DNA from 2 places in the Zobellella aerophila genome. Region 2 is predicted to be linked to the other one. Evidence: riboswitches for the same ligand, from Rfam matches in the RefSeq annotation. Region 2 holds a riboswitch; the other holds the start of a gene.
The links. Region 2 has a riboswitch for lysine ahead of lysC (lysine-sensitive aspartokinase 3). Riboswitches for the same ligand answer to the same signal wherever they lie in the genome.

Region 1: another riboswitch for lysine. It lies ahead of ABD806_RS02000 (Na+/H+ antiporter NhaC family protein); the one in region 2 lies ahead of lysC (lysine-sensitive aspartokinase 3).

What each region holds. Positions count from the first base shown of each region.
Region 1 is NZ_BAABCX010000001.1:416,979-424,817, forward strand. Features, by position in the region: gene pyrF (orotidine-5'-phosphate decarboxylase) at 22-732, shown strand; gene ABD806_RS01985 (PLP-dependent cysteine synthase family protein) at 1,247-2,326, opposite strand; gene ABD806_RS01990 (H-NS family histone-like protein) at 3,032-3,433, opposite strand; gene ABD806_RS01995 (hypothetical protein) at 3,603-3,884, shown strand; lysine riboswitch at 3,893-4,069, shown strand; gene ABD806_RS02000 (Na+/H+ antiporter NhaC family protein) at 4,140-5,717, shown strand; gene ABD806_RS02005 (thymidine kinase) at 5,698-6,279, shown strand; gene ABD806_RS02010 (outer membrane protein transport protein) at 6,329-7,579, opposite strand; gene putP (sodium/proline symporter PutP) at 7,750-7,839, opposite strand, start outside.
Region 2 is NZ_BAABCX010000001.1:979,933-987,771, reverse strand. Features, by position in the region: gene ABD806_RS04630 (glutathione S-transferase family protein) at 1-559, shown strand, start outside; gene ABD806_RS04625 (MgtC/SapB family protein) at 692-1,969, shown strand; gene ABD806_RS04620 (DMT family transporter) at 1,983-2,798, shown strand; gene lysC (lysine-sensitive aspartokinase 3) at 2,863-4,200, opposite strand; lysine riboswitch at 4,271-4,441, opposite strand; gene argA (amino-acid N-acetyltransferase) at 4,510-5,838, opposite strand; gene nhaD (sodium:proton antiporter NhaD) at 6,213-7,658, shown strand.

The DNA of each region.
Region 1 (7,839 bases), 560 kb from region 2:
AGACAAATAAAAAGGTAGCAGATGCAAGACTCCAAGACTCAAGATCCAAAGATCATCGTCGCCCTCGACTTTGCCGATGAGCAGGATGCCAAGACCCTGGTTGCCAGGCTGACTCCCGAGGCATGCCGGCTGAAGGTGGGGAAGGAAATGTTTACCCTGTTCGGGCCCAGGTTTGTGCGTTATCTGGTGGACGCCGGCTTCGATGTATTCCTGGATCTCAAGTTTCACGATATTCCCAACACGGTGGCCAAGGCCGTAGCTGCGTCTGCCGAACTGGGGGTCTGGATGGTTAACGTACATGCTAGCGGCGGTGTACGAATGATGGAGGCGGCGCGAGCGGCCCTGGTGCCTTATGGTGATAAGGCGCCACTGCTGATCGGGGTGACAGTGCTTACCAGTATGACAGGTGAGGAACTGCATCAGACCGGCGTGTTACGTTCACCGGCGGAGCAAGTGCTGTCGCTGGCCCGTCAGGCTCGGCAGGCGGGACTGGATGGGGTGGTCTGTTCCGCCCAGGAAGCCAGTCTGCTAAAGGCCGAACTAGGGCCGGACTTCAAGCTGGTGACCCCGGGAATTCGCCCGGCCGGCAGCGAGGCCGGCGATCAACGGCGTATTATGACGCCAGAGCAGGCCATTGCCGCCGGCAGCGACTACCTGGTGGTAGGACGCCCCATCACCCAGGCGGATGATCCGGCGGCGGTATTGGATGAAATTAATCGCAGCATGGAATAAACACGGGAAGTTGGCAGAGAAACGGGCCTATTTCTCAATGCTGTTCAGTTAAGGGGGTCGTCACCCACTGGGCCGGCCATTGGCATCATGGCCGAAATATGTTCCTTGAATTTCCGCCATCCATGACGGTCAGATGGCGTCGTCGAGCCCCAGGGACGGGATGCCGGCGGATCTGCGTGGTGGAGGAGGGCTCCCTTTGCTGATTAACTGAGCTGCATTAGACTTACTTCTTACTTCTTACTTCTTACTTCTTACTTCTTACTTCTTACTTCTTACTTCTTACTTCTTACGTCTAAATAGCTGTTCCGAATAGTAGGTGACAGCGACCGGGTATCGCTAAGCAGAGCCTCTGCGCCAGGTATGGCGCAGCGGAGCCCTCAGGGGGGGCAGCTTGCTGCCTGCATCGAGCTTGGTAGCGGACTGAATATCCAGTGAATATTCGCAGCCGTTACCAAGCGAAGATGGCCTTAGCTCATGATGTGTCGGCGTGCGTTACCCGGTCGATGTAGCAGTATTAGGAACAGTTATTTAGCGCCTCAAATTCACCCCGATACCAGAAGGCCCTTAGCCTGTCCAGCCAGGGGGCGACATCCAGCCCCTGGCCCCGGCGCCAGTGGGCATCATAATAGGTATTTAGATAACGATCACCCTGATCACAGATCAGGGTGATCAGGGATCCCGACCGTTCTTGTTCCGCCATGGTCTTTAATTTAAGTAGGATGCCCATAAAGTTGGTACCGGTACTGCCGCCGCACTTACGGCCCAATATCTCTTCTAGCAACAGCATGGCCGCCAGGCTTGCCACATCGGGGATCTGATGCATGTCATCGATGATATCGGGCATGAAACTGGGCTCTACCCGGGGGCGGCCTATGCCTTCTATACGCGAGCCGTTGGCGGAAGTCAGCCCGGGATCCCGTTGCCGGTAATAGTCATAAAACACCGAATGCTCCGGATCCACCACGCACAGCCGGGTACGCATCTTGGAGTAGCGGATATGGCGCCCTATGGTCGCCGAGGTACCGCCGGTGCCCGCGCTCATCACCACCCATTCCGGTTCTGGAAAAGGCTCCTTGGCCATCTGTTCGAACATGCTTTCGGCAATATTGTTATTGCCGCGCCAGTCGGTTGCACGCTCGGCAAAGGTAAATTGGTCGACGAAATGACCGCCGGTTTCTTTTGCCAGGCGATATGATTCGGGATAAATCAGGCTGGCATCATCTACCAGGTGACATCGGCCGCCATAAAAGTTGATCTTGGCAATTTTTTCAGCGGAGGTGTGCCTGGGGATCACGGCGATAAAGGGTAAACCCAGCAACTTGGAAAAGTAGGCTTCGGACACCGCGGTACTGCCGCTGGAGGCCTCTATGATGGTCCTGCCTTCATCGATCCAGCCATTGCAGAGGCCATAAAGGAATAAGGAGCGGGCCAGCCGGTGTTTCAGGCTGCCGGTGGGATGGCTGGATTCGTCTTTCAGGTAAATATGACGATCTGGCCAGGACGGTGGTGTCACCTTGAACAGATGGGTATCGGCGCTGCGCTGGAAGTCGGCTTCTATCTTGTTGATGGCCTCGTTGACCCATAAACGACCCATGTTGGCTCCTGTTGCCGCAAATTTTTATAGTCTATAGGAAAGGAGAAAATATGTAATCGTCGGGTTTGCGCGTTTGATCAGGGTGTCCATACCTTGTGATAAGTATCGGATACGACCTCGCTCCGCCCATGGCATACCTGTACCGGCTTGAGCGCGAGGTTGGCCGGCGGGGAGCTGGTGGACAAGAATAACTCCAGGGTAGTTTGCTATGCTCACTGGATGAGTTGAAGTCCTTTATCTGTTGGTGCCGCGGCTTGTCGGGCCCGGATAAAATGTTGCCTCGAGGCCGGTTGAATAACATACAGAAAGAGTTGTTTGATATTGGGTGTGACTATCCTTTGCCTATAAAAGCCATTTTAGTAGTAAGCCAAATCTGACAGGGTTGACTGTCTGGAAGTCTGTATCGATGAGTTGTCTGCTCGTTTGCTTCTATTACGCCAGTTGATCTTGCCGGATGGAGTCAGCAGGTCACGGCATTTCATATGGCACGCACCATTGCCAGGCGGGCAAAGCGACAGCTGGTGTCATTGGAAATAAGGTTAATCCGGAAAGTACCAGGTACCCCGACAGGCTAAGTGACCTGTTGTTTGTATTGGCCTGGGATACCGCACTTCAGAGGGGGGAGAGGAGACTAACTGGCAGCAGGCTAAACTGAGGCTTAAGACGACTAAATAAATTTCAGGGCCGGAGGGCCCTGAAATTGTGTTATTTGATTAAGAAATCATCCAGGCTGCCGCCGTTGTCCAGTGCTGTTTGGATAACTGAAGGCTTGCGGCCTTGGCCAGTCCAGGTTTTCTGCTCGCCATTTTCGTCGGTATAGGCATATTTAGCAGGACGCTTACTACGACCGACGGATTTTTTGCTCGGTTCGGCCAGTTCAACCAGGTCATTAATATCGATGCCGTCGGCGGCCAGCATATTCATGTATTCTTTCAGTTTACGCTCACGTTCGGCGGCGGTGGCGCGTTCTTCTGCTTCAGCTTCGCGACGCTCTTCAACCACTGATGATAATTTTGCCAAGCCTTCTTCTAATTGCTCCAAGGTGAGTTCACGGCCAGCGGCGCGCAGGCTGCGGATATTCAGCAGGGTCTTTAGAAATTCAGTCATCGCGATTACCTATATAAGTTATTTGCTTCGATATTTAAGCTGGTTTAAGTCAACATAATTATTTTATATCACGCGGTTAACTAATACAAACTCAAATTAAAAATGAAGGAAGTGGTAATTCAAAACAATATTTTGTAATGCATTGCATATTGCAAAAAAGCATATGGTGATGAAAGTGTTAAACGTACTACCAACTGCCTGGGCTAAAATTTTTCCTTATTTAGTCTATGGTAAAGCTAAAGGTAAAGGTATCGGACAGAAACATCAGTTGTTCGGGCTGTTTATTAATCAGTTACTCACAACCTGGTGTGAAAAAAGAGGTACAAGAGATACAAAAGAGACCTTTTTGTTTAAAATCGGACTCATTGGTGACTCTTTTGATATATTGACCTGTAATGATTTATTTATTTGGATTAATATATTGATTTTAATGATTAAGTTAGTACAATGAGTTGTTCTAACTTGCGTAGAGGTGCGCGTCTTATCAGTTCAGTCGATCAGTTCAGGGTGATACTGTTTATGCTGATTAAGAGGAAGCCGCGCCGAAGCCGCCTTTGCCGATCGGGCAAGGTGGTTGGGATCAGGTCGAACAGGCCGGATACTGTCATGCATATGCCATGATGCGCTACTGCTGGGAATGTTAAGGGGCTCTGTCTGACTTGTCTTTTCCTGGTGGGTTTTTTAGCAAGCAAGCATAGGTGCTGTAATGGATTCCCATCTTTTTATTCAAACACATTGGTCTTTACTGCCACCATTATTGGCCATTTTGCTGGCTATAATGACCCGTCGGGTGCTGTTGTCGCTAGGAATGGGCATTGTGCTGGGGGGGCTGCTGGTTAACGAGTTTCAGCCTGTTGATTCCATTAGCCATTTGTTTAATAAGGTTTTATCCCTGTTTTGGCAGCAGGGAGGCCTGAATGAATGGAATATGAACATACTGTTATTCCTGTTATTGCTGGGTTGTATCATCAGTATCCTCAGCCGGGTAGGCGCTACTCAGGCATTTGCCGAATGGGCGCAAGAGCGTATTAAAAGTCGCCGGCAGGCTAAGATCATGACCGGTTTACTGGTGTTTGTCTTTTTTATCGACGATTACTTTCACAGTCTATCGGTGGGAGCCATATGTCGCCCTGTGACCGATAGATTCAACATATCCAGGACTAAGCTTGCTTACCTGCTTGATTCCACGGCGGCTCCGGTATGTGTGTTAATGCCGGTATCTTCTTGGGGAGCTTATATTATTGCCTTGGTAGGCGGCATCCTGACCAGCTACAGTATGACCGGGCACAGCGCTTTCGGTGCTTTTTTGTTGATGGGGAGCATGAACTTTTATGCCATCTTTACCCTGCTGATGGTCGTGCTGGTCATTAAGGGAGACTGGGATCTAGGGGCCATGGGGCGTCATGAATCCCTGGCCCTGGAAGGAGAATTGTTTGACGGTAACAAAGGTGCGCCACCAGGCGTAGCCGATATAGCCGGACCCGATGGACGGGTCAGTGATCTGGCATTAGCCATCGGTGTGCTGACATTGGTGACGGTATTCGGCCTGTTATTTAGCGGCGCACAGAGTCTGGCGGCAAATGATTTGCCTTTTAGCTTGCTGTCGGCCCTGGAAAATACCAATGTAGGGCGAGCCCTGGTATTAGGGGGTGTGGCCGGGTTAGTCGTTTGTGGCTGGGCGATGTTGCGCCAAAAAGCCGATGTCGGACAATGGGGGCAGGCGTTGTGGACGGGTATCAGGGGGATGCTACCGGCCATCTATATTTTGCTGTTTGCCTGGACCATAGCCGGTATGATTTCCGAGCTGGAAACCGGGAAGTATCTTGCATCCCTCATTCGGCAGAACCTGCCGGTCTATCTGCTGCCGGCCCTGTTGTTCTTGTTGGCGGGGATAATGGCATTTGCTACCGGCACCAGCTGGGGTACCTTCGGCGTTATGCTGCCTATTGCCGCGGATATGGTGATGGCGATCGATGCTCAGCTATTGCTACCGGGTTTATCTGCCGTCATGGCGGGAGCGGTATTCGGGGACCATTGCTCGCCCATATCAGATACCACCATATTGTCTTCTACCGGGGCTTCTTGCCATCATATCGACCATGTGATTACTCAGCTGCCTTATGCGCTGTCTATCGCTTTGGTGAGTGTGGCTGGATATTTGGTATTGGGGTATAGCGGCTCCCTGGCCACGGGCTTTATTGCTGCCCTGTCGTGTTTTGCATTGATACTCCTCGGCTGGCGTCGATGGCAAGGGAGGAGGGCCCATGGCGTCGCTGCACTATAAATATGCCGCCATGAATTCGGGCAAGTCGACCCAGCTTATTCAGGCGCACTTTAATTACCAGGAGAGGGGCCTGACACCCTATGCCATGACACCTCGCATGGATACCAGGGCGGGGATGGGTATTATCCGGGCCCGGGTTGGGTTGCAGCTTGAGGTGGATACCTTCGGCACAGGCTGTAACTTGTTCAGGTTGATCAAGGTGAAGGCAGAGCTGGCATCGCTGGATGTATTTATTTTGGATGAGGCGCAGTTTCTGACCCGGGCACAGGTGTACCAGTTGGCGCAAATCGTGGATGAGCTCAATGTTCCGGTGATGGCTTACGGTTTGAAAAGCGATTTTCGTGGTGAGCTGTTCGAAGGCGCTTACTATTTGTTGTGCTTGGCCGACAAGCTGGAAGAGCTGAAAACCATTTGCTGGTGTGGAAACAAGGCCCATATGAATGCCAGACTGGATGCCGAGGGGAGCCTGGTCAGGGAAGGAGAGCAGGTGGAAATCGGCGGCAATGAACGCTATGTGGCACTCTGTCGCCGGCATTATATCCAGGGTAAGGCTCGGGCCTGAGTGTTAAACAAAAGGCGCCTGACGGCGCCTTTTGTTGTTTGTTTCCTGCTCAGAATCGGTAGTTCATCTGAAGGCCAAACAGGTAGGCATCGCCGCCGGAGATAAATTCAAAGTTATCTTCTTTGACGTCGACCTTCTTACCGTTCAGGAAGGCAAAGGAGGCATCGAAGCTCAGTTGCTGGTTGTAGCTGTAAGTAGAGCCCAGGCTGTACCAGACACGGTTGCTGTCGGGAATCGAGATGGAGCGGAATGCTTCCCGTACCGGGGATCTGTCATAGGCAACACCGCCGCGCAAGGTCCATCGCTCATCGAGCCGATGGGTGGCGGCGGCACTCACCCGCCAGCTGTTTTTAAACTGTTCGTCTTTCTGGAATAGTTCCTGGCCGGTGGAGCCCACGGCTTTCAGCTCCTTAAAGCTGCTCCATTCGGTCCACAGCAGACCATAGTGCAGTGCCCAGTCGGGATTGAGCCGATGGAAACCGGAAAACTCCGCCATGGCGGGCAAGGTGACATCCAGGTTGGCGGGAACCCTCTGCTGTGCGGAAGTAAGTCCCGTAAACTCCCCACTAAACTTAATATCGACCCCAGACCGATAGCTCAGGCCCCAGCGGTTGTGCTCATCGGCCTCAACCAGCAGGCCGATATTCCAGCCGTAGCCCCAGTCATCGCCCTCCAGGCGAGCGGCCTCTGTTGTCGGTACCGTTCCTGGGATCAGCGCAGAGGCGATACCTAGATGGCGCACCAGCTCGGCATCGGCATATACCGCATTGACGCCGGCTCCCAGAGAGAGGTGGTTATTGGCCTTGAAGGCGATATTGGGATTCAGGTTCAGTGTTTTAAGCGAGGTCATGCCGGCGACCGTGCCCGCATAATGGTTGTCCTGATATGAAGTGGACAAGCCATAGTTGGTGAAGGCGCCGAAGCCCGTTGTCCACTGGTCGTTGATGGGCTGGATGTAATAGAAAAAGGGAACCAGGGCATCGCCGGCGATATCTTCGGATTGGGTGGGTAAACCGGAACCTTGGCCCGTTGCTGCCGTTGTCCCTTTACCTTCTACGTCTACCTCAGGGTTAACGTAGATGGCACCCGCAGAGAGTGCCGCGCTGTCAAACAGGGTCATGGCCGCCGGGTTACGACCTAATACAGAGGCGTTGTCGCCGATGGCTCCCTCTCCGGCATAGGCACGGCCGAGACCGGTGGTGTTTTGTTCGGCCAGCTGGAAGGCGGCGGAGTGGGCTTGCCCGGTTGCCACTGTAACAGCAGCGGCGAGCAAAGACAGTTTCAAGTTTTTTGGGCACATAAGTAGATTCCCTTACTCAACGTATCCTGCAGGTGCATTTGGATTTTATTGTTGGCGGTAAGTGGTATGAACTCTTACCAGATGACAAGATAAATAAGTGTAAAGGAAAAGTAAAACACTTGTTTACAAAAAAGGGCCGATAAGGCCCTTTTTGTTATTGATATCAATGGTTAGAGATCTGACTCCATTCTCCTGAACCCCAGCACTACGGTCTTTTCCGGCTCCCTGTCCAGCTTGCTGACCAAGATACAGGTCAGGCC
Region 2 (7,839 bases):
TACCGGCAAGGTGCCCTGCCTGGTGGATAACGGGGTAGTGGTATGGGATTCCATGGGCATTACCGAATATCTGGCCGAGCATGATCCCGGGGTCTGGCCCAGGTCGGCCCAGGCCCGGGCCTGGGCCCGCTGCGCCGCCGCCGAGATGCACTCCGGTTTCTTTGCGCTGCGCAACCAGTGTCCGATGAACTGTGGCCTGCAGGTTGAAATGAACGGGATCGATGCCGAACTGCGGCAAGATATCGAGCGTTTGAACGAGTTGTGGTCGGAGGGGCTGGCCCGTTTCGGCGGCCCCTGGCTGGCGGGTGAAGCATTCAGCGCCGTGGACGCATTTTTTGCGCCCGTGGCCTTCCGGGTGAGCAATTACGGACTCAAACTGGCGCCCGCAGCCGATGGCTATGTGCGGCAGCTGCTGGCACTTAAACCCATGCAGGACTGGTTGGACGCCGCCCTCCGCGAGCCCTGGCGTGAGCCGGGACATGAAGCCGAGGCGCACCAGGCGGGCAAGATACTGGCCGATCGGCGGCTGCCCGTCGGCTCATCAGCGGGCATGGCTTGAGGAGGCTCAATGGCACCGAGCAGGGCGCGGCGACAGCCAGGGCCCGCTTTGTCAAAGGTGCGGGACGGGCCGGCGAGAGGGAGTGGGGGCGGGATGAGCTGAGTCGTTACCTCCGCTGGAAAAACAGCAGCCATGGATGAGATGGCCGGCATGCTGGACGGCCATCAGACCCTGGCACGGCTGGGCATTGCGCTGCTGCTGGGAATGCTGATCGGCATCCAGCGGGGCTGGCAGGCCCGGAACAGCCAGGCCGGGATGCGTATCGCCGGCATTCGCACCCACGCCCTGGTGGGCCTCTTGGGTGGTTTGTCGGCCCTGCTCTCCCAACACTTCGGCGGCTGGATTTTTGCGGTGTCCCTGCTGGGGGTATTCGGTATCTGTCTGGTGGCCTATCGGGTCCGTAGCCAGCAGGTGGCCGATTACAGTGTGACCGGCGCCATCGGGCTTATCCTGACCTTCTGTTTTGGCGCCGTGGCGCTGGTGGATGATCCGGCCATCGCCACCGCCGCCGCGGTGATCACCGCCTTTATCCTGGATAACAAACAGGAGATCCACGGGCTGTTGCACAAGCTGCAGCAACATGAACTGGACGCCGGCCTGAAGCTGTTGCTGATCTCGGTGGTGATGCTGCCGCTGCTGCCGGACCTGAATATGGGGCCGGGGCAGGCCATCAATCCCTACCAGATCTGGTGGATGGTGGTGCTGATCGCCGCCATCTCTTTTGTCGGCTATTTTGCGGTGCGGGTCGGCGGCACCGAGAAGGGCATCCTCTTTACCAGCCTGTTTGCCGGCTTGAGCTCCTCCACCGCCCTGACCCTGCATTATGCCCGCTTGTCGCGGGCGAATCCCCGGCTCAGGCCCTTGCTGGCGGTGGGCATATTGCTGGCCTGCGGCACCATGTTCCCCCGTATCCTGGTCTATTGCGCCCTGATCAACCCGCGGTTGTTGTCATCCCTGTTGCTGCCGGTGCTGGTGATGACGGTGTTGCTCTATGTGCCGGCAGTGTTGATCTGGTTGCGCCACCGCAAGCCGGTGACCGTCGACCAGCCCCGGCTCAGGATGAAGCCGCTGGATCTCAAGCTAGCCATCAGCTTCGGCCTGTTGATCATGGTGATCATGGTACTCGGCGAATGGCTCAAAAACTGGCTGGGCAATGCCGGTATCCTGCTGCTGGCGATGGCCTCGGGCATTGCCGATGTGGATGCCATCACCCTGTCACTGACACGGATGTCGCTGACGGGTATCGACTTTGCCACCGCCGTGCTGGGCGTCGTACTGGCCGCCTCGGTCAATAATATCGTCAAGTCATTGCTGGCGTTTACCCTTGGCGGGCGGGTGCTGGGCATCAGGGTAGGGGCCCCCATGCTGCTTTCGCTGCTTGGTGGTGTGCTGGCCGCCTGGTGGTTTTAAACAGGATGGTCGCATGTCCAATGTTCAGGTGTTCTTATCTACCCTGCTGGCGATGATTGCCTTCGCCGGCAATTCGCTGCTCTGCCGGTTGGCTTTCCAGGGTACCGGGATAGATGCGGCCAGCTTTACCGGCATGCGCCTGCTGTCCGGCGCCCTGGTGCTCTGGCTGCTGGTGGCGCGCGGGGGCAGCTGGTGGCCGGCCTGGGCGCTGTTTCTGTACGCCGCCGCCTTTTCTTTTGCCTATCTGTCGTTGGATACGGGTACCGGGGCCCTGTTGTTGTTCGGTGCCGTGCAGGTGACCATGATAGGTGCGGGTCTGTGGCGGGGGGAACGATTAAACCGCTGGCAGAGCCTGGGGCTGGGGTGTGCCTTTGCCGGACTGGTGGGCTTGTTGCTGCCGGGGGTGTCGGCACCCCCCTTCGCAGGTGCCGTCATTATGTTAACTGGCGGGGTGGCCTGGGGCGTCTATTCATTGCGTGGACGGGGTGTCGCCGATGCGACCCGGACCACGGCCGGCAACTTTTTACGTGCCGTCCCCCTGGGACTTGGGCTGTTCTTCGCCTGCTTACCCTGGGTCAGGCTGGATGCTACGGGGCTCTGGTATGCTGTTTTGTCCGGGACCCTGACCTCTGGCCTGGGCTATGCGGTTTGGTATCGGGCGTTGGGCGGATTGAATGCCACCCAGGCGGCCACGGTGCAGCTGAGCGTGCCTATGCTGGCGGCCCTGGGGGGTATACTGTGGCTGAGCGAACCCCTGACCCTGCGTTTTTTGCTGGCCTCGGTGGCGGTGCTGGGTGGGGTGGCCCTGGTGATCCTCAGGCGTGGTTAATATCACATTTCTGCAATGATTGGGGCAGAAAGGGCAAGGGCGCCCGAAGGGGCGCCCAGGGTATTTAGGCGGGCAACAGGGTCTGGTGCAGATCCTGTACCACGCCGGCGGCGGCGTCATCGTTGACCAGGAAGCAGAGGTTATGGGGGCTGGCGCCGTAGCAGATCATACGGATATTGACGTTTTCCAGCGCCTGGAACACCCGGCTGCCGGTGCCGCTGACTTCGCTCATGCGGTTGCCGATCAAGGCCACCAGGGCCAGGCCATGTTCCACCTTCAGGTGGCAGTGTTTGCCGAGTTCCGCCTGCACTTCGTCGGTCAGCAGCTCGGCCCCCGCATCCAAGGTCAGGGACACGCTGACTTCCGAGGTGGTGATCAGGTCGACGGAAATCTTGTGTTTGGCCAGGATGCCGAACACCTCGGCCAGGAAGCCGTGGGCCTGGAACATATTCAGGCTGGTCAGGGTCAGCAGCACCTGGTTGCGGCGAAGGGCCAGGGCTCGGAACAGCGGGGCCTGGGGGGTGGCGTTGCGGATCCAGGTGCCGCCCGCTTCCGGTGCCTTGCTGGAGCCGACGAATACCGGGATCTGGCGGCGTACCGCCGGCTGCAGGGTGGCCGGATGCAGTACCTTGGCGCCAAAGGTCGCCATTTCCGAGGCTTCGCTGAAGCTGATTTCCGGAATGGCGCGGGCCTCGGTCACCAGCCGGGGATCCGTGGTGTAGATGCCGGGCACATCGGTCCAGATTTCCACGGCGGACGCCTCAAGCGCCTCACCCAGCAGGGCGGCGGAAAAGTCGCTGCCGCCGCGACCCAGGGTGGTGGTCCGGCCATCGCTGGCGGCGCCGATAAAGCCCTGGGTGACCACCAGTTGCTTTTCGCACAGGGGCTGCAATTCGGCGACGGCGGCCCGGGCCAGGGCGCCCAGATCGGGCGCGGCACGGCTGAATCTGTCGTCGGTATGCATGATCCGGCGCACATCGAACCAGACGGCGGGGGTGCCGCGCTGTCGCAGCAGCTCGACGAACAGGCGGGTGGACATCAGCTCGCCCTGGGCGACGATCTCGTCGTTCAGGGCCTTGCTGGGGCTGATCGCGGCGCTATCCGACAGCTCCTTGATATGGTGCAGGATTTCTTCGATATGACGGCTCAGCATTTCGGGGTTGCCGAGGCTGGTCAGAATACCCTGCTGGATGTCGTTCAGCTGTTGCAGCAGCTCGGCCCGGTGCGCCGGCTGATGTTCTCCCGAGGCCAGGGCGACCAGCAGGTTGGTCACCCCGGAACTTGCGCTTAACACCGCCAAACGGGTATGGGGGTTCTGTTCGAGGATGGCGGCGCAGCGGCTCATGGCCTGATGATCGGCGACGCTGGTCCCACCAAATTTGGCGACAATAAGTTGATTCAAGTGCAGCTCCTTGAAGTATGCATGCGAAAAATAAATAACAACGGGGGAACGACTGCAGATACGAGAAAGGTCACGTAGAAGCACTCCACCCATAGGTGACAACCCGAAGGATTCAGCCTCCGTGGCCGACGATAACAAACACCCCTTTGTTATCACCTCGGCGTTGTGTCCCCTGACCGGCGATCCTGGGAGTGGGAGCTCCTCCTGCCGGCTGCCTGAACAACGCGCCTCTTCTTTGCCCGATGACGGGCTCCCTATAACTACTGACTCACGGCTCGAGTGTCAATGGTTAACCGGGAAAAACTAACATTAAACCAGGTTTTTTATCATGATTTTCGAACGGCGCTGGTAGTTATACAGCTGTTGCTTGCCCATCGGCAGGGCCGACACGTCCACCGGCTCGAAGCCGCGTTCCCGGAACCAGTGGATGGAGCGGGTGGTGAGGATAAACAGGGCGTTCATGCCCCGCTTCTTGGCTTGTTCCTCCACCTTGTGCAAGAGCATGTCGCCCCGGCTGGAACGGCGGTAATCCGGGTGGATGGCGACACAGGCCATTTCCGCCATGCTTTCCTCCGGGAAGGGATAGAGGGCGGCGCAGCCGATGATGGCGCCGTCCTTTTCGATAATGGTGAACTGGTCGACTTCCATTTCCAGCTGCTCCCGGGAACGGCGCACCAGTATGCCCTCTTCCTCCAGCGGCCGGATCAGGTCCAGGATGCCGCCGATATCATCGATCCGGGCCTGACGGGCCTGTTCGGCACTCTGGCTGACGATCTGGGTGCCGAGCCCGTCCCGGGTAAACAGTTCCTGGATCAGGGCGCCGTCTTCCCGGTAGCTGACCAGATGGCTGCGGGGCACGCCACCGCGGCAACTGGCAATGGCTGCCCGCAGGTAGCGCGCGGTGCCCGACATCTCATCGCCTTCGTTCAGCAGTCGTTGCAAGGCCGCCTCCGCCTGCTCCGGGAACAGTTCGGGCATGGCCACGCCGGACTCATCCAGCACGCCACGCTGGGAGCAAAAGCCGATCAGCTTGTCGGCCTTGAGCTCGATGGCCAGCCGTTTGGCCAGCTCTTCCGAAGACAAATTAAAACTCTCGCCGGTCACCGAAAAACCGATGGGGGAGATCAGCACGGTGCCGCCATGGGACAGCTGGTGATGGATGGTGTCGGTATGGATACGACGGACCCGGCCGGAATGCAGGTAATCCACACCGTCATCGACACCCAGGGGTTGGGCGATAACGAAGTTGCCGGTGACTACGTTGATGCGGGCATTCTGCATCGGGGTATTGACCAGCCCCATCGACAGGCGGGCCATGATATCCATCTGCAGGCCGCCGCAGACATCCTTGATGATGCGGAAGCTGGTTTCATCTGTTACCCGCGTCTGTTTATGAAACACCCCTTCCAGGCCGGCCTCGGCCAGGCCGTTGTCAATCTGCGGACGGGCGCCGAACACGATAACCAGGCGGATCCCCAGGCTGGTGAGCAGGGCGATATCGCTGATGATATTGGGAAAATTTTCCTGGGCGATGGCTTCGCCACCCAACATGACCACAAAGGTTGAGCCCCGATGCAGATTGACATAGGGACTGGATTGACGAAATGCCTTGACCAAAGCAGCATCGTTGTCGCGCACGGCTTTTCCTTTACTGGAGACTGGATAGGCCCTAATGATCGTGAAAAATCATGCAAAAAACAACATTAAATATTTGGTTTTTGCCGAGGTGGCGGTAGCCGTTTGTTAGCGCTGTGGCCATGAATGACGCAGTTTGGTGGCTGTTTGTGGAAAGCTTCCTACATTCGAGTCTGTAATTTTATATTCACTTTTAACTCGGATTCGGGTCCGCCGCTGACCAGCGCTCGACGGGGGGAACTGCAAAAATGGGATGGGCGCCCAAGAAACGAAAATTTATTTTTTTCGCTTTATGTTACTATTTTTTTGTCGGGGCATGGGCGGGATCCCGGACCACAAATAACTATAGCTAAAACAACAAAAGTGAGAAAAAAACAATGCAAAGGAAACTGTGCTTGGCGGTGTTAGGGGGGCTTGCGGCGCTGGCGAGCGGGCCCGTGCTGGCGGTGGAGGAACGGCTGGATCTGACCGGCTCAACGGTGGGTATGTTCGCGGTCTTTATCTTCGTACTGGCGTATATCCTGGTGATGAGCGAAGAATATCTGCATCTGCGCAAGTCCAAGCCGGTGCTGGTGGCGGCCGGCATCATCTGGGCCGCCATCGGCTGGACCTACATCAACCATGATATTCCGGGGCTGACGGAGCAGGCGTTCCGCCACAACCTGCTGGAATACGCCGAGCTGTTGTTGTTTCTGCTGGTGGCCATGACCTATATCAACGCCATGGAGGAGCGGCGGCTGTTTGATGCCCTGCGGGCCTGGATGATACGTAAAGGTTTCAGCTACAAGAGCCTGTTCTGGTTGACCGGCCTGCTGGCTTTCTTTATTTCTCCGATTGCCGACAACCTGACCACGGCGCTGCTGATGTGTGCCGTGGTGGTAAAGGTGGCCGAAGGCGACAAGCGTTTTATCAACCTCTGCTGTATTAATATCGTGATCGCCGCCAACGCCGGCGGCGCCTTCAGCCCGTTCGGCGATATCACCACCCTGATGGTCTGGCAGGCGGGTATCGTCAAGTTCAACGAGTTCTTTATCCTGCTGATCCCGGCCCTGGTGAATTACCTGGTACCGGCCATCGTCATGAGCCTGTATGTGGAAAATCGTCAGCCCGCCGCCATGTATGAGGACATCGAGCTCAAACGGGGTGCCATCCGCATCGTGCTGTTGTTCCTGTTGACCATCGCCTCCGCCGTCGCCTGCCACAGCCTGCTGCATCTGCCGCCGGTGCTGGGCATGATGACCGGCCTGGGCTATCTGCAGTTCTTTGGTTACTACCTGCGCCAGACCCTGCCCAGCTCCCTGTCGCGCAAGCGTGTCCTGGCTCAGAAGCGGGGAGATGATGAAGCCTTGCGGCGCCTGGGCAGCGTGGTGCCCTTCGATGTCTTCAGCCGGATTGCCCGGGCCGAGTGGGATACCCTGCTGTTCTTCTATGGGGTGGTGATGTGCGTCGGCGGCCTGGGGTTCATGGGCTATCTGGCGTTGGTCTCCGATCTGCTCTACACGGGCTGGAACGCCACCTATGCCAACATAGCGCTGGGTTTGTTGTCGGCGGTGGTAGATAACATCCCGGTGATGTTTGCGGTGCTGTCTATGGAGCCGGATATGTCCCATGGTAACTGGTTGCTGATCACCCTGACCGCCGGCGTAGGCGGCAGCCTGCTGTCTATCGGTTCGGCCGCCGGGGTGGCGCTGATGGGGCAGGCACGGGGTATGTATACTTTCTTCGGCCACCTGAAATGGACCCCGGTGATATTGCTGGGCTATATCGCCAGTATCCTGGCCCATATCTGGCTGAACGCCGCCAGCTTTCAGATTTACGGTTAAGGGTGCAAGGGGGCTCATGCCCCCACTGTTTATGTTGCTTTCATTCCCATGCTCAGCGTGGGAATGTTAGAAGGCTCACAGCCTGTTTCTTGGTCACAAGTCTGCCGGCTTACTTGGGGCGAACAAAGAGGCTGCAGGGTTGTCTCCTCCGACACGCTTCAAGCACATCCTTGTAAGCTCG